Regions from separate parts of the Polaromonas sp. P1_F8 genome, predicted to be linked through region 2. Evidence: riboswitches for the same ligand, from Rfam matches in the RefSeq annotation. Region 2 holds a riboswitch; the other holds the start of a gene.
The links. Region 2 has a riboswitch for glycine ahead of gcvT (glycine cleavage system aminomethyltransferase GcvT). Riboswitches for the same ligand answer to the same signal wherever they lie in the genome.
Positions count from the first base shown of each region.

Region 1: another riboswitch for glycine. It lies ahead of AC1D1J_RS19680 (D-amino acid dehydrogenase); the one in region 2 lies ahead of gcvT (glycine cleavage system aminomethyltransferase GcvT).

Region 1 is NZ_JBFUBS010000006.1:295,067-306,762, forward strand. It holds gene AC1D1J_RS19655 (NIF family HAD-type phosphatase) at 1-341, opposite strand, end outside; gene AC1D1J_RS19660 (CaiB/BaiF CoA transferase family protein) at 556-1,788, shown strand; gene AC1D1J_RS19665 (alpha/beta fold hydrolase) at 1,819-2,553, shown strand; gene AC1D1J_RS19670 (thioredoxin domain-containing protein) at 2,550-3,032, shown strand; gene AC1D1J_RS19675 (GrpB family protein) at 3,229-3,771, shown strand; glycine riboswitch at 3,874-3,963, shown strand; gene AC1D1J_RS19680 (D-amino acid dehydrogenase) at 4,196-5,509, shown strand; gene AC1D1J_RS19685 (DUF1737 domain-containing protein) at 5,603-5,809, shown strand; gene AC1D1J_RS19690 (DinB family protein) at 5,809-6,324, shown strand; gene phnD (phosphate/phosphite/phosphonate ABC transporter substrate-binding protein) at 6,608-7,573, shown strand; gene AC1D1J_RS19700 (response regulator) at 7,804-10,209, opposite strand; gene AC1D1J_RS19705 (sensor histidine kinase) at 10,206-11,501, opposite strand; gene AC1D1J_RS19710 (DAHL domain-containing protein) at 11,498-11,696, opposite strand, start outside.
Region 2 is NZ_JBFUBS010000001.1:1,185,549-1,197,244, reverse strand. It holds gene AC1D1J_RS05630 (mannitol dehydrogenase family protein) at 1-236, shown strand, start outside; gene AC1D1J_RS05625 (transglutaminase family protein) at 425-1,195, shown strand; gene AC1D1J_RS05620 (sulfite exporter TauE/SafE family protein) at 1,253-2,020, opposite strand; gene gcvP (aminomethyl-transferring glycine dehydrogenase) at 2,035-4,929, opposite strand; gene gcvH (glycine cleavage system protein GcvH) at 4,985-5,350, opposite strand; gene gcvT (glycine cleavage system aminomethyltransferase GcvT) at 5,399-6,592, opposite strand; glycine riboswitch at 6,595-6,699, opposite strand; glycine riboswitch at 6,719-6,834, opposite strand; gene AC1D1J_RS05600 (hypothetical protein) at 6,870-7,439, opposite strand; gene AC1D1J_RS05595 (TRAP transporter large permease) at 7,782-9,059, opposite strand; gene AC1D1J_RS05590 (TRAP transporter small permease) at 9,184-9,678, opposite strand; gene AC1D1J_RS05585 (TRAP transporter substrate-binding protein) at 9,782-10,753, opposite strand; gene denD (D-erythronate dehydrogenase) at 10,846-11,696, opposite strand, start outside.

The sequences.
Region 1 (11,696 bases), on a different contig from region 2:
GACTCCTGGCCAGGATGAACATACTTCTCAAAGTCATCGACCAGCAGCGCGTCCTGTGGGTCAACTCCAGGAATGAAGTTGAGATCTTTGGTCTTGCCCTGCCAGCTGACGTATTCGATGCTTGCGTACCACTCCGGTGCGACTCTCTCTTCCACGAGGAGCTTTGCGATGGTTCTGAATCGCTCTTCTTTGACTGTGGTGAACATCACCACGCGAGGAAACAACTCATGGCAGCGTGACAAGAACTCAAAGAGACCAGGTCGTGGAATTTGGCTCATCGCGTTTGAGATGAGAGTTCCCTCAAGATCAAGAGCCAGCACACGAGGTCGATTTAATTGCATCGAAGCCCCTCCGAAACCTGTCCTGGAGCCATCGTCCAATATTGCTGGTGGACATAACGCCCTGCAAAATGGCGCGGCCTTGAAGTTTTGTTTTTTTCATGGAAAAACAGCTTACATCAACCTGAGGCACACACACTGACATATTGAATCGGTGAAGTCCCCGATGACCTGGACGCGCCGCACACCGCCCCGATGTAAAGGCAAAATGGCAAACATGAACTCCCTATCCGGCATCCGCGTCCTCGACCTCTCCCGCGTACTCGCAGGCCCCTGGTGTACCCAGACACTCGCTGACCTGGGCGCGGATGTCATCAAGATTGAACGGCCCGGCACGGGTGACGACACCCGCACCTGGGGCCCGCCGTTTTTGAAGGACGCGCGGGGGGCGGACACTGAAGCTGCCTACTACCTGGGCACGAACCGCAACAAGCGTTCCGTGACCTGCGACATTGCGCAGCCTGCGGGCCAGGCACTGGTGCGGGAGCTGGCTGCCCATTGCGATGTGTTTGTGGAGAACTTCAAAGTAGGCGACATGGCACGCTATGGGCTTGATTACGCCTCGTTGAAAGCCATCAACCCGCGCCTCGTGTATTGCTCGGTCACGGGCTTTGGGCAGAACGGGCCTTATGCGGACCGTGCGGGGTATGACTACGCAATTCAGGGCATGGGCGGGCTGATGAGTGTGACCGGTGAGCGCGACGACCTGGGCGGCGGGCCGCAGAAGGTGGGTGTGGCGGTGGCCGACCTGATGACGGGCATGTATGCGACGGTGGCGATACTGGCCGCGTTGCGCCATGCCGAGAAAACCGGTGAAGGCCAGCAGGTGGATATGGCGCTGCTGGATACCCAAGTGGCGATGCTGGCCAATCTGGGCGCCAACTACCTGGTGAGCGGCAAGGCGCCTGGCCGGGCGGGCAATGCGCACCAGAACATCGTGCCTTACCAGGTGTTTGAAGTAGCGCCCGCGGCTGACGGCAGCAAGGACCATTTGATTCTGGCGGTGGGCAATGACTCGCAGTATGCGAAGTTCTGCGCCGTGGCCAACATTCCGGAGCTGGCGACCAACCCGCTGTTTTCCACCAACCGCAACCGTGTGCAGAACCGTGGGCAGCTGGTGCCGATTCTGGAAGCGGTGATGAAGACACGCAGCAAGGCCGACTGGCTGGGCGCGCTGGAAGCAGCCAAGGTTCCGTGCGGCGCCATCAACAGCCTGGCAGAGGTGTTCGCTGACCCGCAGATCGAGGCCCGCAAGATGGTGACCGAGTGGAAGCACCCGGTGAAGGATGATTTGCGACTGGTCTCCAGCCCCATCCGCATGAGCGCCACGCCGGTGCGCACCGACCTGCCGCCGCCGCTGCTGGGCCAGCATACGGACGAAGTGCTGCGCGAGGTGCTGAACTATTCAGACGCCCAGCTATCTGAACTGAAGAGCGGCAAGACCATTTGATGCAGCAACCTTTAACAAGGAGGTGACGCAATGAAACACAATTTTGTTCTGGTGCACGGCGCGTGGCATGGCGGCTGGTGCTGGCGGCGGGTGGCGCAGGCGCTGCAGCTGGACCACCACAAGGTCTTCACGCCGACACTGACCGGCCTGGGCGAGCGCGCCCATTTGCTCTCACCCACGATCAACCTCGACACGCACATCAACGACGTGATCAACCTGATCGAGGCGGAAGAGTTGCATGAGGTGACGCTCGCGGTGCATTCCTATGCCGGCATGATCGGCACGGCCGTCACTGACCGCATGCCCGACCGCATCAAGCACCTGGTGTATGTGGATGCGGTGGTGCCCAAGCCCGGCGAGAGCTGGAGCAGCACGCAGGCCAGCGCCACGCAGCAGCAGCGCATGGCGGCGGCGCAGGCTTCACCCAGCTTCAGCTTTCCGGCACCCGACCCGGAGGTGTTCGGCCTGCACGATGCCGACCGCGAATGGGTGAAGCGCCGGCAGACGCCGCACCCCGGCAACACCTACCAGGCACCGCTGGACTTTGATGTGAAGCGCGTAGCCGCTGTGCCGCGGACTTTCGTCAGTTGCACCGAGCCCGCACTGGCCACGATTGAACCCAGCCGGCTGCGCGTGAAGGACGCCAAGTTCTGGGACGGTGCATGGCTGCCGAATTCGCGCGTGGTCGAAATCAAAACCGGCCATGACCCCATGATCAGCGAACCGGCTGCGCTGACGAAGATTTTGCTGGAAAGCGCTGAATGAGCCCGGTGGGCCGCCGCCAGTTCACTGCCGTGCTGGCAGCCGGGCTGGCCGTGCCCCAGCTCGCGCTGGCCAAAGACACGGCCTTGCCTGTGCCGGCCTCTTTGCCGGCGGCCGCTGGAATCGCCGCCCTTAAAAATGAGCCGCTGGTGCTGCTGGTCAGCCTGCCTGGCTGCCCCTTCTGCGAACTGGTGCGGCGCAATTACCTGTTGCCGGGGCAACGCGATGGCAGCCTGCACGCCTGGCAGCTCAACATCAGCGACCGCGCGACGCCGCTGACCGGCTTTGACGGCCAGGTGACGACAGCCGCCGCCCAGGTTGCGGCATGGAAGGCCGGTTTTACCCCCACGGTGCTGTTTCTGGGCCCGGCCGGGCAAGACCTGGCGGAACGGCTGGTTGGCCTGGCGTCTACCGACTTTTATGGCGCTTACCTGGAAGAGCGGCTGGCACAGGCGCGCAAAGCTGTGCTGGCGCTCAGGTAAATGAAATGCAGATCGCCCCATTCGCAGCCGTGGGGATTTCTGGTTGCTATTGTTTTAGTAGCTGCTCGCGCCCGTCCTTATTGGGCTGAAGGCCTTTTTCATGCTCAAAATGCCCTAAAAGTGGCCTCACAAACGATTCTGGCGTGCCGCGCAGCGTTTTTCGCCCCTGCACAACAACCCACCAGCCACGCCCCGCATGACTGACCAGGAATCGCTGCTTGCCGCTATCCACGAGGAAGTGGTCTTGCAGGCCTACAACCCGGCCTGGCCCCTGCAGTTTGTGGCTGAGCGGGACCGCCTGCTTGCGCTCTCCCCCCAGCTGCCGGCCCGCCTGATCGACATCCAGCACATCGGCAGCACGGCCGTGCCCGACCTGGCGGCCAAACCGGTGATTGACATGCTGGCCGGTGTGGAATCTATCGCGGCGGCTGAAGCGCTTCTGGCGCCGCTGTGCGCCAACGGTTATACGACCTCCGCTGAATTCAATGCCTCGCTGTCTGACCGCAAATGGCTGATGCGCTGGGCAGAGGGGCGGCGCACGCATCATCTGCACCTGGTGGTGCACGGCGGCGAGGTGTGGGCGCAGCGTCTGCGTTTTCGCGACGCCCTGCGTTCGGACCCTGCGCTGGCGGCGCGGTATGCCGCGCTCAAGGCGGAACTGGCGGCCCGGCACCCGGGTGACCGCGAGGCCTATACCGATGCCAAAGCCGCGTTTGTGAAGGCGGCGAGCGAAGGCTGAGCCGCCCTGCTTCCTACTATTAAGCGCCTGAATCAACCCGCTAGACCTGTACTGAACGCCCTATTCACGCTTGGAAAAACAGGCTTCGGTGGTAAATTCAAACCCGTTCAAGCAGGAGAGCGCTGCCCCCCAAGGCAGCCACCGAAGGCGCAAACTTCCATAATCGCTCAGGTCCCGTACTGCCCGGAAACACACAGCCGTCTGGAGAGACGCCGCACGCAAGGTGCAGCGCACCGAAGGAGCAAAGCCGAAGCTTGTCATCGACATAAAAGCAGCGGCTGAATCTCTCAGGTAACAAGGACAGTGGAAGCGGCCGCAAGCATGTGATGGCTTGGCGGTTGCCACGATTCTTCCGATTCAACAGCAACCCCTGGCACGGCGCTTGCGCTACTGCAATGTTCTGCTTGAATGAAAAGGAACTGCCATGAAAGTCATGGTTTTGGGTGCGGGTGTCACGGGTATCACCACGGCCTGGTATTTGTCGCAGCGGGGGCACGAAGTCACGGTGGTCGAACGGCGCGGCGCGGCCGCGATGGAAACCAGCTTTGCCAACGGCGGGCAAATATCTGTGAGCCACGCGGAGCCCTGGGCCAACCCGGGTGCGCCACTGAAAGTGCTGCAATGGCTGGCGCGTGAAGATGCGCCGCTGCTTTTCAGGCTGCGCGCCGATGTGAACCAGTGGCTGTGGGGACTGGAGTTTTTGCGCAACTGCACGCCCGCGCGCACGGCACAAAACATCAAGCAGATCGTGAACCTGGGCATGTACAGCCGCGGCGCGCTGCAAAAACTGCGCGCCGAGCTGGGCCTGCTGTACAACGCGCAAACCAAGGGCATCCTGCACTTCTACACCAGCCAGGCCGAGTACGACGCGGCGCAGGAACCCGCGCGCATCATGCGCGAGCACGGCTGCGAACTCGACATGAAGACGGCCGACGAGTGTGTGGCGATTGAGCCCGCGCTGGCGCAATGCCGCGGCAGCATCGTGGGCGGCAGCATGACACCCAGCGATGAATCGGGTGACGCCCGCGCATTTACCGCCGCGCTGGCCGCGCGCTGCGAGCAGGCGGGTGTCAAATTTTTGTACAACACCACGGTGCTGGGCCTGGACGCCGAGCAAGGGCAGCTGAACGGCGTGCAGGTGGCGATGGGCAGCGGCGAGGCCGGCGGCAAGGTCGAGATGCTGAAAGCCGACGCGTATGTGATGTGCCTGGGCGCCTTCAGCGCGCAGTGGGCCAAGGTGCTGGGGCAAAGCCTGCGCATCTACCCGGCCAAGGGTTATTCGGTCACGCTGCCCGTCATCAACGAGGCGGCCTCCTATCAGGTCAGCCTGACGGATGACGAGTACAAGCTGGTGTTCTCGCGTTTTGGCAACCGCTTGCGCGTTGCCGGCACGGCCGAGCTCAACGGCTACAACACCGAGCTGAACCTGGTGCGCTGCAACGCCATCGTGCGCCGTGTAAAACAACTCTTTCCCGACATGACGGACGGCGAGGGCGCGCAGTTCTGGACGGGTCTGCGCCCGGCCACGCCGAGCAACGTGCCTTACATCGGCAAAAGCAAGGCCTCCAATGTCTTCCTCAACACGGGCCACGGCACGCTGGGCTGGACGCACGCCTGCGGCTCGGGCGCGGCGATTGCGGACATCGTGAGCGGGCGCGAGCCGGAAGTCGACTTTGCGTTTACCGGGATGCCGGCGCCGGGGCGTGTAATGGCATTGCCGGGGATGGCGAAGGCCTGAGCAAGGCCTGAAAAGGGGGTCTGCAGCACGGCGTCCTGCAGCAGGTGGGCGGAAACGGTAATATCGCCCTCCGTTCATCAGCTGCTTGCCGCCATGACATCACCCGCCACCACGCCCCCCGACGGTCTTCCCACCTACAGGCTCCTTACCGGCCCGGATGACGCGAGCTTTTGCCGTCGGGTGAGTGAAGTGCTTGCCATGGGTTACGAGCTTTACGGCTCGCCGGCGGCGACCTTCAATGGCGAGAACGTGATCGTGGCGCAGGCGGTGCTGTGGCCTTCGCTGCGCAAGGCCGGCTGATGAGCCCTGCCCTGCCCCTGAACCCTGCAACGCTTCAGGCCATGGCGGATTTTCCGCGCCAGCTGGAACAGTTTTACGACGCGATTCCTGAAAGCCACAAGGGTTGGACGCCGCCGTCGTGGGAAGGCATTCCGAGCGAACATTTCACGGCCCTCGCGCAGATCTGCCACGTCAGGGACATCGAGATTGACGGCTACCACGTGCGATTTCAGCGCACCTTGTCAGAGGCCAGCCCCGTGCTGGAATCACTGGACGGCTATGTACTGGAAAAGGAACGCGACTACGCGGCAGCTGATGCGCAGGAAGTCTTCGCGGCGTTTCGGGCAGCACGCACCCGGACGATGGCCATGCTGTCGGGCATCACGCCCGAGCAACTTGGCCGCACGGCGGAATTCGAAGGTTACGGCGCGCTCACGTTGCGCAGCCTGGTGCATTACCTGTGCAGCCACGACCAGCAGCACCTGGCCGGGCTGCAATGGCTGCTCGGGAAAATCGACGCCTCCCTCGCCGCTTGAGGCCTTCACCCCCTGTCGCACAGCACGGGCATCCTGAGGCGCAGTATTGGCCGCCTCCCAAGCGCTTACAGGTTGCCAGGGCCGTCTTTTCAATGAAAAAACAACAGCCTGTGAAGCAGATACGCTGATTTATGTCACGAAGGTATTCATTCGAATGTAACAAAAAGTTCGTTTTGACGCACCGTCATGCACACTGATTGGGCTGGGAACGCGGTTTGTGCGGCCAAGGACACACAAACAGCATTCCTACGTATCTGTTTCATAGACAACTGGAGTGATCAACATGAAGTTTTATCTGCGCCACGCAGCAATATTGGCCAGCGCCGCTTGCGCCCTGGGTTCGGCAACAGCCCAGACCGACGAGGCGAAGCCTGCACGCAAGGCGAAAGCTGCGGCTGCTACCCCTGCGCCCGAAAAATATTCCGGCCCACGCGAAAAAATGGTCGTGGCCATGCCCAAGACCTACGGCAAGAGCGAAACCATGGCCTTGTGGGGCGACTACTTCAGCCACCTGTCACGCTGCGGAAACATCGACCTGCAAAACGCGCAAGGCGAATCGATGGACAAGACCAGCAACATCGACATCCTCGGTGAAAAAGAGCTGATTGAAGGTATCTCGGCCGGCAAGGTCCAGCTGGCACAGGTCAACCCCGGCCTGGCTGCGCAGTTGGTCACCGCCGGCCAGCCGGCGCCGTTTGGCGTTCCCGGCAACAAGGCCAGCGGCGTGCGCAACTCCTACAAGCTGATTCTGATCACCCGCATCGACAGCCCGTACAGGGAGCCCAAGGATCTGATCGGCAAGAAAATCGCGCACACCACGCCAACCTCGAACTCGGGCAACCTCGCGCCGCGCGCGCTGTTCCCGGCGCTGGGCCTGACGCCGGACAAGGACTACGAAGTCGTGTTCTCCAACGGCCACGAGCGCTCCGTCACGGGCGTGATGCATGGTTTTTATCCGGCCGCAGCCGTGGCCAGCGATTTGTACCAGCGCATGGTCGTCAAGGGCGACGTCAAAGGCTCGAGCATTCGCACGATCTGGGAAAGCCCGCCCTTCATGACGGAAACCTGGACCATGAGCAAGGACGTATCGCCCGAACTGCAGGCACGCGTGAAGAAATGCTCGTTCAGCTACAGCTTCTCGCCCACACTGAAAAAGCAGCTTCCCGGCAACGACACCTTCCTGCCCATCAACTTTGATCGCGACTTCGCGACGGTGATGCAGGTCTACCGCGCCAGTCAAAAGAAGTAGAGCCCCCACGCTCCCCCACTTCGTGTGGGTCGCTGCCCCCCGAGGGGGCCGCCCGCCTGCGGTCTGGCAAAGCCAGTCCCGCGGCTCGTGCTGGCTTGAAGAATTCTTTGGGCACTACCACCGGGGGTATTTCACCAGCGGGGGCCGCGGAACCGGCTTTGCCGGGCCGCAGGCGCCGCCCCCTGGAAGGGGGGAACAGGCTACACGCAGTGAGCCTGGACGGGGGTGAGCTAGGCACTCAGAGGTGGGTGAACCGTTCCCCAGAGGCTTTCATCGAGCACCCGCTGCAGGGTTCGAATCAGTTCTTCGTTGGAGGTGTGTGCCTTGACCAGCACAGCTTCGGCGCGCTGGCTTTGCTTTGACTCCACATCGTGCGCAGAAAACACGACCACTGGCGGCACGATGTCCAGCGCTTCAATGGTGTCCAGCAACCCCCAGCCCGAGCCGTCTTTCAACGTCAGGTCGAGCAGCACCAGGTCGTAGCGGCGGCGCGCCAGCTGGTCGCGTGCCTCGCGCAGCGTGGCGGCAAATTCAAAGGTGGCAAAGTCCTGGGCAATGGCCGCGGCAATGCGCTGGATATCGAGGTCGTCCTCGACGTGCAAAATGCGCGGCCGGCCCTCGGCCATGTTGCCGATGGCACGGTGCAAACTGAGGATCAGGAGGTTCTCGTCGATGGGTTTTTCCAGCCATGTTGAAACCGCCAGTGGCTGGGTATTGAACTCGAGCTCGCCTTCTTCAGCATTGGCCGAGACCACCACGATCGGCAGGTCTTTCGTTGCCTCTTCGCGGCGCAGTGCCCGGATCAGGCTGATGCCGTCCTGGTCGGGCAGGTTCAGGTCGACCGTCATGGCAGCGTAGGGCATCAGCATGACTTGCTCCAGCGCCTGCCCTGCGCTGTGCACCATGTCCGAGTCAAAGCCGCCTTTATCAAGCATCAGGTTGATCAGGCGGGCAATGTCGGGATCGTCTTCGCAGACCAGGATGAGCGGCCTGGTCGCCGCGCCGGACCTGATGCTGGTTTGAATCGGCGCCGGCACCGCCTCGGGCAGCTCAAAGAAGAAAACAGTTCCAACGCCGGTTTCCGTCGTGAACCCGATTTGGCCACCCATCCGCTCCACGATGGCGCGCGAGATGTTCAGGCCCAGGCCTGTGCCCCCCATTTTTCGGGTGTCCGATGTGTCGGCTTGCGAGAATTTCTGAAAGATGCGCTTTCGGAACTCTTCGGGAATGCCGGGGCCGCTGTCGGCGACTTCCACCCGGACCCTGCCGCTCTTGCACAGCAGCCGGACTTCCACGCGGGACTGGGCCGGCGCGAATTTCACGGCGTTGGACAACAGGTTGGTAATGACCTGGGTCAGCCTGTCGCTGTCGACGCTGACCCTTACCGCTTCTGACGGGGCATCCAGAACCAGCTTGACGTTGTGCTGGCCTGCGAAGCCTTCGTTGGCCGTCAGGGCTTGCGTCAGCAAAGGCTGCAGTTCCATCTGCTGGAAGTCAAAACGCATTTTTCCGGACTCGATTTTTTCGCTGTCCAGAATGTCGTTGATCAACCTGATGAGCCGTTCGCAATTGTTGGTGGCGATGCCGACCAGGTTTTTGGCCATGGCCGGCAAATCCCCGGCCACGCCTCCGGCGATCAGACCCAGTGAGCCGCGAATGGAGGTCAGCGGGGTGCGTAACTCGTGACTGACGGTAGAGACGAACTCGCTCTTCATGCGGTCAATGCGCTTGAGCTCGGTCACGTCGGTGCCCAGCGAGAAGAAGCCGACGACCTTGCCTTCGTCCTCGTTTTCGCCGTAGCGTGGAAAGTACTGCATGACGTAGTCGCGCAGCTGGCCATCTGACGTGGCCTGCGTGCGATCGTATTGCGCCGCGTAACCAGCGAGCGCCTCATCAATCTTGCCCCGCTCTTTTTCGTGGAGCTCGTCACCCATCAGTTCGCGCATGGTCTTGCCGTGGATCTGGCCGTGCTTCAGGCCAAGAACTTCCTCGTAGGCAAGGTTATGGAACTGAAAGCGCTGTTCGGCGTCGATATAGGCAATCAAGGCGGGCACGCTGTCCGTGATCTGGCGCAGTTGCGATTCGCTGTCATGCAAGGCGCGGGTGCGCACCTGAACAGCTTCCTCCAGGCGGCTCATTTGCGCTGCGGCCTGCTGCGCCAGCTCCCATTTGGCCGTGAGCATTCTTGCCAGCTGGCTGACCTCGACCGGGTCGAACGGTTTTTTGAGAATCAAAAGCCGGTCCCGGGCTTCCAGCCGCGCGAACACGTCTTCCCAGGCGTGGTCGGAGTAGGCAGTACATATGACGATCTGTACCTGCGGATCTACACGCCAGAGCCGTTCGATGGTCTCCACACCATCCCAGCCCGGCGGCATGCGCATGTCCACAAAGGCCATGGCATAGGGCCGCCCGGCCCGAACGGATGCCTCGACCTTGTCCAGACCTTCACGTCCCTGGTAGGCCGAGTCCAGCTCAAAGCCATCATCGGACACCGGTGCGGCGTCGCCAAACAACAGGGCTTCGGCATCATCCAGGTCATGCGCAACCGGCCTGGACGCAAGAATTTTCCGGAAGTCTTCGTGGATGGACGGCATGTCGTCGATCAGCAAAATGCGCCGGTTCTGCAGTTGAGTCATGGCTGGCTCCTGTGTTTTTTCGCATCAGCCGGGCTTTCATCGGGCGAGTGTTGCCGCACAGGCGATGGTATGGTGAAGAAGAATGTGGCGCCCTGCCCCACCGCGCCTTCGGCCCAGATGCGACCGCCGTGACGGGAAATGATCCGGTGAGCGCTTGCCAGCCCGATTCCCATTCCTGCAAACTCGCCCGGCGAATGCAGGCGCTGGAAGGTACCGAACAATTTGTCTGCATAGGTCATGTCAAACCCGGCGCCGTTATCACGGACGAAATAAATCGTACTTTCGTTGTCGGGGTGCTGCGCCCCAACCCAGATCTCGGGGGCAGTGGCATGGGCGGTGAACTTCCATGCGTTGGAAATAAGGTTTTCCATTACCTGGCACAGCAACGCGGAGTCACCCACAGCGGTAAGGTTGGGCGTTATGTGGACTTTCACATCCCGCGCGGTATTGCGTTTCTGGCAGTCACCGCGCACGCGCTCGGCTATTGCCGTGAGGTCGACTGTCTCGATCTTCAGGTTGGTACGGGACACCTGGGCCAGCAGCAGAAGGCCATCCGTGAGCTCACCCATTTGCCTGACTCCCTCGCGTATCCGGCTCAGGTAATGCCTCGCGCGTTCCGCCGCATCACCGCTGACGGCCTTTTGCAGCAAATGGCTGAAGCCGTCAATCGAGTTCAGGGGAGAGCGCAAGTCATGCGCGAGCGAATACGAGAAGGCTTCGAGTTCCTTGTTGGACTGGCGCAAAGCCGCTTCGGTTGCCCTGAGATCCTGCACGGTGTCTTCCAGGCTGCTCACCTGTGCTGCCGCGCGCCGCGCCAGCTCCCATTTGGCGGTCAGTGTTCTCGCGAGCTGGCTGACTTCGATCATGTCGAATGGCTTTTTGAGCACCAGCAGGCGGTCCTGCACGTCCAGCCGCGCCAGCACATTTTCCCAGGGATGGTCGGAGTAGGCTGTGCAGATCACGATCTGCACATGCGGATCAACACCCCAAAGCCGCTCGATGGTCTCCACCCCGTCCCAGCCCGGCGGCATGCGCATGTCCACAAAAGCCATGGCATAGGGCCGCCCGGCCCGGATGGATTCCTCCACCATTGCCACACCTTCGGCGCCCTGATAAGCGGAGTCCAGTTCAAAATCACCGTAGGAAATCTGCGTGACCTCACCAAACAATTCGGTTTCGGCAACGTCCAGATCACGCGCCACCGGTTTCGCCGCGAGGATTTTGCGAAAGTCCTCATGAATCGACAACATGTCGTCGATCAGCAGGATGCGCTGGTTCTGTAGCTGCGTCATGATTTGGTCTGCGCGATATCCATTGGCAGCTCCAGTGTGAAGGTGGCCCCCAGACCCGGCCCGTCGCTGTGAGCGGAAAGTGTCCCGCCCATCTGGCTGACCGCCAGCGCGCAACTGTGCAAACCAAAGCCGTGGCCTGTTTTGCGCGTCGTAAATCCGTGCGAGAAAATCCGCGTGAGGTTTTCCGCCGGTATC
Region 2 (11,696 bases):
ACGCCGAGGGCACAGGTGCCGAAGCCCGCGCCTACCTGGTGGAATTGCGCGACCGTCTGCTTAATCCGTTTCTGGAACACCGTCTGGCCGACATTGCCAAGGACCACGCGCAGAAAAAGCTGCGCCGCCTGGCACCCGTGGTGGAGCGCGCCGCGGCGCTGCAAGTGCCCATCGCACAGACCCAGCTGCGCAATGCGTTAGCTGAAACCGGAAGCACCCTGGGCACTGGTGCCTGAATCGCCGGCTGGTCACCGGCGTTTGATGACATGCTGCGGCGCAACATCCGACGTTGCGAGCCCTCATGCCTGCCTTCTCCGGAGGAAGAAGGGGCCAGTCCGTCAGCGCCCGGGTGTGGAACGGAAATTCGCCGCAATTGCGCCTCCGGGGTTACGATGCGTAAACCATTCACTCCGTCGGTGGTTTCATGGTGGCACTTGCCGCACAATTCGATTCGCCCCGCCGGCTGCATCAAAGAGCCAGCGACCGGCCGCAGGACTGGCTTGGCACAACGCCCCTGCTGGACCTGGACGACACCAAGCTGCGCCTGAAGGCTCGCTCGATTGTCCAGCTGTGCCGCACCGACCGGGACAAGGCACTGGCTATCTATCGCTTCGTCAAGCGACTGCCTTATACCAAGCGGATAAAGCTGCAGTACCCGACCGCCCGCGACGTACTCGAGGCGCGCGCGGGCGACGGTGACGACAAGGTGACGCTGCTGATTGCGCTGATGCGCTCCGCCGGCATCCCGGCTCGTGTGCGCTACATGGAGATGCGCGGCGAGATGCTTCGCGGCCTGATCCCGAGAGCCACGCCGGCGGCGCGCCCCTTGGCGGAGTTCTGGCTGGGCCATTGGGTGCGTACTGACACCTACATTTTCGATGCCGAATACGTGGCTGCCGCCCTGGAACGCCTGAAAGCGAACGGCTGGGCATGCGGCTGGGGCATCCACATCAACGCCCAGCTTCTGTGGGACGGGAAGAACGATGCCTTCCTCGGCGGTGTGCCCCCCGACCAGGATCCCATGCTCACGCGGCTTCTGTGCGTGGTGAGCGACCCCCTGGAACTGGTGTCGGCATCCCTGCGCGCCAACGGGCTGCGCTACCGCCGATCGTTGCGGGCGTTGCAATGGAATGCGCTGGCGCCGACCATGATGCGGGCCATTCGCGAGCTACGGGCCGGCTCCCGCTTCTATTGAAATGAAATGCGCCCGACTTCCCTTTATGGCGCCTTAAGCGAACCATACGATGATGTTCTACCCCATCCGCCGCAACAACTCCGGCACGGATGACACCAGCATCGCAAGGCCGGAGCAGGTCAGCAGGCTCAGCACCAGTCTGCGAAAGGCCAGGTCACTGATGCCCGTGTAAAGCCGTCCGCCCAGCCACGCGGGAACGAGTGCCGCAGGCGCCACGATGGCCAGCATGGGCAGCGTCTCACGGGTGACCAGGCCGGCGACGCCGTAGCTGGCCATGGTGACTGTCAGCACGGCCAGGTTGAAGTTCTGGATGACGGCGCGCTGGGCAGCTTTCTCGTAGCCCCGCAGGGTGCACCACAGCGTCGGAATAACGCCACTGAAACCACCCAGCGCACCCATGAAACCGCCGACGACGCCGGCCGTTCCGTCTGCAATTCGCCCCCCATGGTGGATACGCGGGAGCTTGCCCGAAAAAAGCATGGCCGGGCACCACACCGCCAGCAGCACGCCGAGAAACAACTTGAACAATTGGACGTCAAGCCGCGGTAACAACAGCAAACCCAGCGGCAGCCCTAGCAGGCCGCCGGTCAGAAACGGCAGCAGGCGCTTCCAGTCCGTAGTGCGGCTGACCGTGAAGGCCGCCATGACCTGGCCGGTCAGGCCGCCGAACACCGCCATGACAGCGGCCAGCTTCGGGTCTATGGCCCAGGCCCAGAAGGACATGGCGACAAGGCTGAAGCCAAAGCCCGACAGGCCCTGGACAAACCCCGCCGCCGCCGCGCCCGCGACGATGAGGATGATGTGAGCGTCAGTACCTGCCAACACAGTGTTGACAGGTCCTAGGCGTAGTCACTCACGGGCACGCAACTGCAAAAAAGGTTGCGGTCGCCGTAAACGTTGTCGACGCGGCCAACCGGCGGCCAGTATTTGACCTGCTTGAGCGAAGCCAGCGGGAAGGCCCCGGTCTCGCGTGAGTAGGGGCGGTCCCAGTCGGCGCCCATCAGGCTGGCTGCGGTGTGTGGCGCATGCTTGAGCGGGTTGTTGTCCTGGGGCCATTGGCCGGCTTCGACTTTGCGGATCTCTTCGCGGATGGCGATCATCGCGTCGATGAAACGGTCCAGCTCGGCCAGGGTTTCGCTTTCGGTCGGCTCGACCATCAGGGTGCCGGGCACAGGGAAGCTCAATGTGGGCGCGTGAAAGCCGTAGTCCATCAGGCGCTTGGCCACGTCTTCGGCGGTGACGCCGCTGGTTTCCTTGAGCGGGCGCAGATCGAGAATGCATTCATGCGCGACATGGCCGTTCTCGCTGGCGTAGAGCGTCGGGAAGTGGTCCTTCAGGCGTGAGCTGATGTAGTTGGCGCTGAGGATGGCCACTTCGGTCGCTTGCGTCAGACCTTCCGGGCCCATCATGCGGCAATACATCCAGCTGATGGGCAGCACCGCGGCATTGCCTAGCGGTGCAGCCGAGACAGCGCCGACGCCGTTGACGGGAATCCCCGCAGTGGCATGGCCGGGCAGGTAAGGCACCAGGTCAGCCACCACGCACACCGGGCCAACGCCCGGGCCGCCGCCGCCGTGCGGGATGCAAAAGGTTTTGTGCAGGTTCAGGTGGCTCACGTCGCCACCGAACTCGCCTGGCGCGGCCACGCCCACCAGTGCGTTCATGTTGGCGCCGTCCACGTAAACGCGTCCGCCATGGCTGTGCACCATGGCGCAGAGCTCTTTCACCTGGGTTTCAAACACGCCATGCGTGCTGGGATAGGTGATCATCACGCAGGCGAGGTTGGCGCTATGTTGTTCGCACTTGGCCTTGAGGTCGGCCATATCGACATTGCCCTGCGCGTCGCAGGCAGTGACGACGACGGTCATGCCCACCATCTGTGCACTGGCCGGGTTGGTGCCGTGGGCCGACGATGGAATCAGGCAGATGTTGCGGTGGCCCTGGCCTTTGGACTCGTGGAAGGCTTTGATGACCAGCAGGCCCGCGTATTCACCTTGCGAACCGGCATTGGGTTGCAGGCTGATGCCCGCGTAGCCGGTGGCCTGGCACAGCCAGTCGCGCAGCTGCTTGTCGAGTTCTGCGTAGCCTTGCAGTTGGTCGGCAGGGGCAAACGGGTGGATGTTGGCGAACTCCGGCCAGGTGATGGGAATCATCTCGCTGGTCGCGTTGAGCTTCATGGTGCAGCTACCCAGCGGGATCATGCTGCGGTCCAGCGCAAGATCTTTGTCGCTGAGCATGCGGATGTAGCGCAGCATGCCGGTTTCGGAGTGGTGGGTGTTGAACACCGGGTGCGACAGGAAGGCGCTGGTGCGACGCAGCTCGGAAGGAATCAGCGATTCAATGCCTTTTTCAAACGCACTGACCACGGGCACGGTCTGGCCGGGTTTGGCGAAGAAGGACCAGAGCAGTTCGATGTCCTTGCGGCTGGTGGTTTCGTCCAGCGACACGCCCAGATGGTTATTCAGGCGAAAACGCAGGTTGGCGCCCGCCGAACGTGCGCGGTCAGCTATCAAATTGGTAGCATCACCTGTCTTCACCGTGACGGAGTCGAAGGCGCCCGTGTTGGTGATTTCATAGCCCAGCTCTTTGAGGCCCTGCACGAAGATGGCCGTGTAGGCCGCCACACGCTCGGCGATGCGCTTGAGGCCTTGCGGGCCGTGGTAGACCGCGTACATGCTGGCGATGACGGCCGGCAACACCTGCGCGGTGCAAATGTTGGAAGTGGCTTTCTCGCGGCGGATGTGTTGCTCGCGGGTTTGCAGCGCGAGGCGGTAGGTCGGGTTGCCGTGGCTGTCGATGGTCACGCCGACCAGGCGGCCGGGCAGCGAGCGCTTGAATTCGTCGCGGCAGGCAAGGTAAGCGGCATGCGGCCCGCCGTTTCCCATGGGCATGCCGAAGCGCTGGGTGTTGCCGAGCACAATGTCGGCATCCCATTCACCGGGCGGGGCCAGCAGCGTGAGCGCCAGCAGGTCGGCCGCAACGCAGAGGGCTGCGCCATCGACATGCGCCTGGCCGGCCAGCGGGCGCAGGTCATGGATGCTGCCTGTGGTGGCGGGGTATTGCGCCAGCACGCCGAAGTAATTGCCTTCGGCCATCAGTTGCGGCACCGTGACGGCTGCCGTGCTGACCTTTACTTCGATGCCCAAGGGCTTGGCGCGGGTCTGGATCACCTCAATTGTTTGCGGGTGGCAGTCGCCTGCGACGATGAAGACATTGCTTTTGCTTTTCACGCTACGCTTGGCCAGGGTCATGGCTTCGGCGGCGGCGGTGGCTTCGTCGAGCATGGAGGCGTTGGCGATCGGCATGCCGGTCAGGTCGCAGACCATGGTCTGGAAGTTGATCAGCGCTTCCATGCGGCCTTGAGAAATCTCGGCCTGGTAGGGCGTGTAGGCCGTGTACCAGGCGGGGTTCTCCAGGATATTGCGCAGGATCACGCCGGGCGTGCAGGTGCCGTAGTAACCCTGGCCGATGAAATTCTTGAACACCTGGTTCTTGGCCGCGATGGCCTTGAGCTGCTTGAGTGCTGCTGCCTCCGTCACAGGAGCCGGGATGGCCATGGCCGTGCTGCGTGCAATCGAGCGCGGAACGATGCCTTCCACCAACGCGCGCCGCGAAGCCGAGCCCACGATGCTGAGCATGTGGACTTCGTCGGCGTCGTCAATGCCGATATGGCGGGCAATGAATTCGGAAGGATTTTCAAGATCGCCCAAGGGCTTGGCGGATTGCATCAACATGTCGGGTCCCGTGTCAGGCTTGGCAGCCAGGAATCAAAAAAAGTCGGTCAGAAAATCAGGCGGCGAAGGCTGTGTAACGGGTCTCGTCCATCAGCGCGTCAAGCTGTGAAGGGTCAGATAACTTGACCTTGAAGAACCAGCCGGCGCCCATCGGGTCGCTGTTGGCAAGCGATGGGTCGTTTTTCAGGGCTTCGTTGATTTCGGTCACTTCGCCGCTCAAGGGCATATACACGTCGGCCGCAGCCTTGACGGATTCGACAACACCGGCGGTTTCTTTCTGGGCGAAAGTGGTGCCGACAGCCGGCAGGTCCACAAACACCACGTCGCCCAACGCGTCCTGCGCATGCACGGTGATGCCAACGGTGGCAACGTTGCCTTCAATCTTGACCCATTCGTGGTCTTCGGTGTATTTGACGGTCATGAGGTTCTCCAGGGGTTGAGTGAGCAGAAACTAAAACTAAAAAGGTGCTTAACCGCGGTAGTAGCGGGCGGGAACAAAAGGCATGGCGGCGACTTCCATGGGCACGGCCTTGCCGCGCACGATGGCGTTCACGCGCGTGCCCAGTGCGGCAAATTCGGGTTTGACGTAGCCCATGGCCACCGGCTGATTGATCGTGGGGCCCAGCAAACCGCTGGTGACTTCGCCAATGACCGTACCGTCGGTGCTTTGCAGTTCGGTGTGATCGCGCACCGGGACGCGCTCAAGCGCCACCAGGCCGACACGCTTGCGGGTGAGTTGGGTGGGGTCGGCCAGTTGAGCCAGGATTTTTTCTGCGCCGGGAAACCCACCGGCCCGCGCTCCGCCGGTCCGGCGAATCTTCTGCATGGCCCAATTGAGGTTGGCTTCCACCGGTGTGGTGCTGGTGTCGATGTCGTTGCCGTAGAGGCACAGACCCGCCTCCAGCCGCAGCGAGTTGCGCGCGCCCAGGCCTATGGATTTGACTTCGGGCTGCGCGAGCAGCGCTCGTGCGAGCGTGTCGGCTTGCGAATCAGGCACCGAGATTTCAAAGCCGTCTTCGCCGGTGTAGCCGCTGCGGGTGATGAAGCAATCGCAGCCGGCCACGTCGAATTGTCCGCCGGTCATGAACACCAGTTTCTCGACACCCGGGGCCAGCCGCTGCAGGGCAGTGACAGCTTGCGGGCCCTGTAGCGCCATGAGCGCCATCTCCGGCATGGGAATGACTTCGCAGCGCGAGCCGATTTTGGCCTGTATGTGCGCGATGTCACCCACCTTGCACGCGCCATTGACGATGACAAACAGGTCGCCGCCGTTCGCATAGTCACGGTTGAAAAACATCAGGTCGTCGATGATGCCGCCCTCGTCGTTCAGCAGCAGGCCGTAGCGCTGCTTGCCGGCGGGCAGGTCTATGACGTCGACGGGTATTAGGGATTCAAGGGCGGCTGCAGCATCAGCACCCACCAGGCGTAGCTGGCCCATGTGAGAGACATCAAAAAGGCCTGCCGCCTGACGCGTGTGGTGGTGCTCGGCCATCAGGCCCGCAGGGTATTGCACCGGCATGGAATAGCCCGCAAAAGGGACCATGCGTGCGCCAAGCTCTAAATGCAGGTCGTGCAAAGGCGTTTTAAGCAGGGTTTCGGGGGCGGCAGAAGAGGTGGACGAATCGGACAAGGCATTCTCCAGGGGGCAAACAGGTAAAACCATGAGTTGCCCCTGCTGTCCACTTTACCTGAGAGATTCACCCGGCGATGCGGGTTTGCTCCTTCGGTGGGCGGGCCTGTGAAAGGCTGCCTCTCTCCAGTAGGGAACGACCTGTAGCGTGGTGCGCCGCAGGGCGGTTGCCAGTCCTTTTGCCTGAGCGTTCAGTGCGGCCCAAGGGGTGCCCTTGGGTGTACGTGCGCCTTCGGCGGTTTTCGCTAAGGAAAACTCTCTCCTGACCCGGCAAGTGTAACGGAACCGGCTGTGCGGTCGGTCAGTTTGATCAGGCGGCCAGATGCTGGGGCAGCAGCATGGCGATCCGCTCGCTGATGGAGTCGGCACGCTCATGGCCCGCGATTTTTTCGATTTCCTCGATCATTTCGCGCGAGGCGCTGAGCATGGTCTCGCGGTCCTTGGCATTGCGCAGCGCTTCGCGAAAGCGCTCGGCCATCTCCGGGTTGCGCCGGGCGAACATACGCTCGCAGATGTCGAACAGGAACATCCGGGTTGTGGCAAGCGAGCGCTTGCCTTCAAATTGATCGGCAGAGACCTGAATGGCCTGGGTGGTTTCGGGGCTGGGAAAGTTCTGTAACTGCGCCGGCGTGAGTGTGTGGCCGGGTGCAGGCGCGGGGTTTTTTGCCGGTGCGGACGTCTTGCCGGGATGGGCTTCCAGAAAGCCGTCGCGCAAAAGGCGCAGGGCAATGGCTTCGCCGTCGCCCTCAAACAGCGGTCGGAAGTCCTGGGCAGACTTGCTGCCGTCGGCCATCAGCAGAAGGGTGCGCTCGCGCTGGCCTAGCGTTCTCACGCCGGGCTTGAGCTCGGCGCGGGCACGGTCGGTTTTATGGAGCTGCATGGATTTCATCCTCAAATGAAAGTAAGGGCCTGTTAACGCTATTTATGCAAATGCGAATGGGGTGAGAAAGCCGCCAATCAAGGCGCGTGACGACGCCCAGACTTCTGTCTGGGCTAGGAGAGCAACGCCGAGTGGCGGCTTTCTCACCCCATTCCCTCCGGGTTGCGATCAAAAAGGCCCTGCGCGGCGTTGCAAAGCCTTGACGGGGTTCACCCCGCCTGCGTTTTGCGCCTTGCTCAAGGCCTTTTGACTCGCAACGCATCTTGCATAAATAGCGTTAACAGGCCCTAAAGCATCGCCTGCGTAGATGACAAGGGCGTGAAACCCCGTCCGAAAAAATAGCTATTTGGCGTAGACCAGATCGCGCAGGCCAAGAGACAGCTGCGGTACGTAAGTGATCACCATCAGGCAAGCCAGTATCACCAGTACAAACGGGAGCAGGTGGGTCACGATGCGGTCCAGCGATATCCTGGCGACCGTGCAGGCTGCAAACAGGTTCACGCCGAATGGCGGCGTGATCATGCCCAGCGCAAGGTTGACCACCATCACCAGCCCGAAGTGCACCGGGTCAATGCCGAAATGCACGGCCACTGGCGCCAGGATGGGCGCCAGCACGATGATGGCGGCGCTGGTTTCAATGAACATGCCGATGATGAACAGCGCCGCGTTGACGCCCAACAGGAAGAGGGCGGGCGACTGCAGCACGGCTTCCAGCCAGTGGCCTATGGCGTCCGGCACGCCGGCCCGCGTGATCAGGAAGGCGAACAACCCGGCATTGGCGATGATGAACATGATCACGGCACTGGACAGCACCGATTTGCGCAGAATGACGTACAGGTCGGCCGGCTTGATCTCGCGGTAGATCACGATGCCCACGACCAGCGCATAAAACACCGCCACGGCAGAGGCTTCGGTCGGCGTGAAAATTCCGCCGTAAATCCCGCCCAGAATGATCACCGGCATCAGCAGCGCCCAACCTGCCTGCCAGGTCGCCTTGCCAAAGCTCAGGCGGCCGTCGCCGTCCTGTTTGCCCCAGCCTTTCCAGCGGCAATACAGGTGGACGAAGAGCATCAACGCACCACCGATCAGCAGCCCCGGGCCGAAGCCGGCAATGAAGAGTTCGCCGATCGAAACCTCGGCGCTTACGCCGTAAAGAATCATGGGGATGGAAGGCGGAATGATCACGCCCAACTCGGCGCTGGTGGCCTGCAGCGCTGCGGCGTAGGCGGTGGGGTAGCCGTGCTTGATGAGCGCCGGAATCAGGATGGCGCCTATCGCGAAGGTGGTGGCCACGGAGGAGCCGGACACCGCGGCGAAGATCATGCAGGTCAGCACGCAGGTCATGGGCAGGCCGCCCTGAACGCCGCCCACAATGCTTTTGGCGAACTCGACGAGCCGACGCGAGATGCCGCCGGTTTCCATCAGGTTGCCGGCCAGGATGAAGAAGGGGATCGCGGCCAGCGGAAACTTGTTGATCGAGGAGAACATCTCCTTGACGGAGATCAGCATGTTGGCGTTGGACGCCTGGATACCGAAGATGGATGCCAGCCCGATGGACACGGCGACCGATACGGTGAGTGCAAAACACAACACCATGGTGGAAATCATTACCGCGGTCATACTTGGCCCCCACGCTTTTCACTTCGTGTAATGCGCTGCCCCCCGAGGGGGCCGCTGCGCCTGCGGCCCGGCAAAGCCGGTTCCGCGGCCCCTGCTTGAACGGGGTGAAATCCATCTTGGGTTTTCATTGAGCTGTCTCCAGTTCATTGCGCTGTGGGTCGATCAGGTTGCCGATGATGCCCATCACGCAGAACATGCCGCCGACAGGCATGGCCACATAGCCCCAAAACATGGAAATGGATTCAAGGCCGGCCATGGACTGCACACGCCCGCGAAGGGAATAGTCCCAGCCCCACCAGACGATGACTGCGACGAGGAGCAGGGCGGCGAGGCAGACCAGCCAGTCCAGCACCCGCCGGATGCGGGGTGGGCTCCAGCGATAGAGCACGTCCACGCTGACCATGGCGCCCTGGCGGAAAGCCATGGGAATTCCCATAAAGACCATCCAGATCAGGCTGAGGCGGATCAGGATTTCACTCCACTCTGCAGGCTGCTCGAAGACAAAACGCGTCAGGATCTGGAACACGCCGAGCCCCGATGCGATGACCAGCATCAGGCAGGCCACCAGCATGGAGAAACCGGTGGTCCACCGTTCAAGTTGAAGAAAGGCTTGTTTCATGGCGGCACCAATACGTGAGAGGATTTTCAATGAAAACGCCCGCAGACCAATGGTGGCGGGCGCGAGCAGCTACAAATAATGTAGCAAATAGTTGCGGAACGGTTTACTTGTAGTTCCTGATCGCGTCGATGTTGGCTTTGCCGAATTGCTTTTCAAATTCAGCATTGACCGGCGCCAGGGTTGCCACGAACTTCGCCTTGTCAACGTTTTCGATCACGGTCATGCCCTTGCTGCGCAGCTCGGCTACACCGTTGGCATCGTCCTGGTCCACGCGGGCCCGGTTCGCCTTGGTCGCTTCCTTGGCAGCGTCAATGAATGCCGTCTTGTCGCCGGCGCTGAGCTTGTCGAAAGCTGCCTTGTTCATGACAAAAATACAGGGTGAATAAACGTGACCGGTCAGTGAAAGGTGCTTTTGCACCTGGTCGAACTTGGCGGACATGATCACAGACAGGGGATTTTCCTGGCCGTCGACCGTGCCTTGCTGCAGCGCCGTGAACACTTCGGGAAAGGCCATGGGCGTGGTGATGATGCCCAGGCCTTTGTAGGCGGCGATGTGCACCGGATTTTCCATGGTACGCATCTTCAGTCCCTTCAGGTCCTCCGGAACTTTCACGTCCCGCTTGCTGTTGGTCATGTGGCGAAAGCCGTTCTCGGCCCAGGCCAGCGCCTTAAAGCCCTTGGCATCGAATTTGGTCAGTAGATTCTGGCCGATGGGGCCGTCCAGCACGGCGCGTGCGTGCGCCTTGTCCCGGAACAGGAAGGGAACGTCGAGGATCTTGGTCTCGGGGACAAAGTTGGGCACGGGGCCGGTGGAGGAGAAGGCCAGCTCCTGGGTGCCCAGCTGCACGGCCTCGATGGATTCGCGTTCGCCGCCCAGGGCGCCGTTATAGAAGGTCTGGACTTTGTAGCGGCCTGCTGTTCGTTTCTCGACTTCTTTGGCAAAGGTGTCGATGGCAATGCCCTGATGCGAATTCTGGGCCGTGGAAATGCTGATTTTCATGGTGGTCTGTGCATTTGCAGACGCCATGAATCCCGCTGCGAGCGTCATGCCGATAATCAGTTTTGAAAGCTTCATGTTGTTTGTCTCCGTTGGGTGATCGGACCGGAAATCCTGTGGACGACTGGGGCCGGTCCTGCATCAGGATTTTTCGACCATAAGCACACGCATTATTGCCGCGATGCATCAGCGGTCATGCGCGGGTTTTCGCTTAAATACGCCGCGATGATGCTTTCAAAATCACTGTCAGGCAGCAGGCCCAGCGACCGCGCGCGTGCTGCGTCGATATCGGCAGGCCAGTTGCCCACGATTCTTGCGATGACAGGGTCGTACACCCAGTCGATCAAATCCGCCGCGTCCTTTCCTGCCACCCGTGCCAGGGCTTGCGCCATTTCGCCGACCGTGGTCTTGAGGGCCGGCAGATTGACGGCTGTGCGGGCACCCCATTCGATGTCGCTGGCTTGCGCAGCGCGAATCAATCCCTCAACCGTCCGGCCGGGTGACGCAAGAGCCACGGCCGTTTCGGGAGGGACAGGGCACTGCGCCCTCGTTCCCGCCAGGGGTTCCCGGATCATGCCGCTGAGAAAGCTTGATGCCGCACCGTTGGGTTTTCCGGGCCGCACGCTCACGGTCATCAGGCGTACGTTGCGGCCGCGCATGAAACCCTTGCGCGCGTAATCAGCCACCAGTTGTTCACCGATGAATTTCTGGATGCCGTAGCTGTTCTGCGGTGTGGGCAGCGTTCTGTCGTCAATGACCGCCGGGAGTGGTTGCTCGGGTGAATTCCCAAACACTGCGAGCGAGCTGGCGAATACGACGGTGGGCGATGTTTTCAGGGCACGGCACGCCTGCAGCAGTGCACGCGTAGCGTCGACATTGCTGCGCATGCCAAGGTCGAAGTCCGCTTCGCATTCACCGCTGACTGCCGCCGCCAGATGAAATACGAGAGCGTCCTTTTCCGTTACCACGAGGGCCTGCGGGTCGCTTTTTTCCAGCAGCTGGCTCAGATCGCCGGTGACGG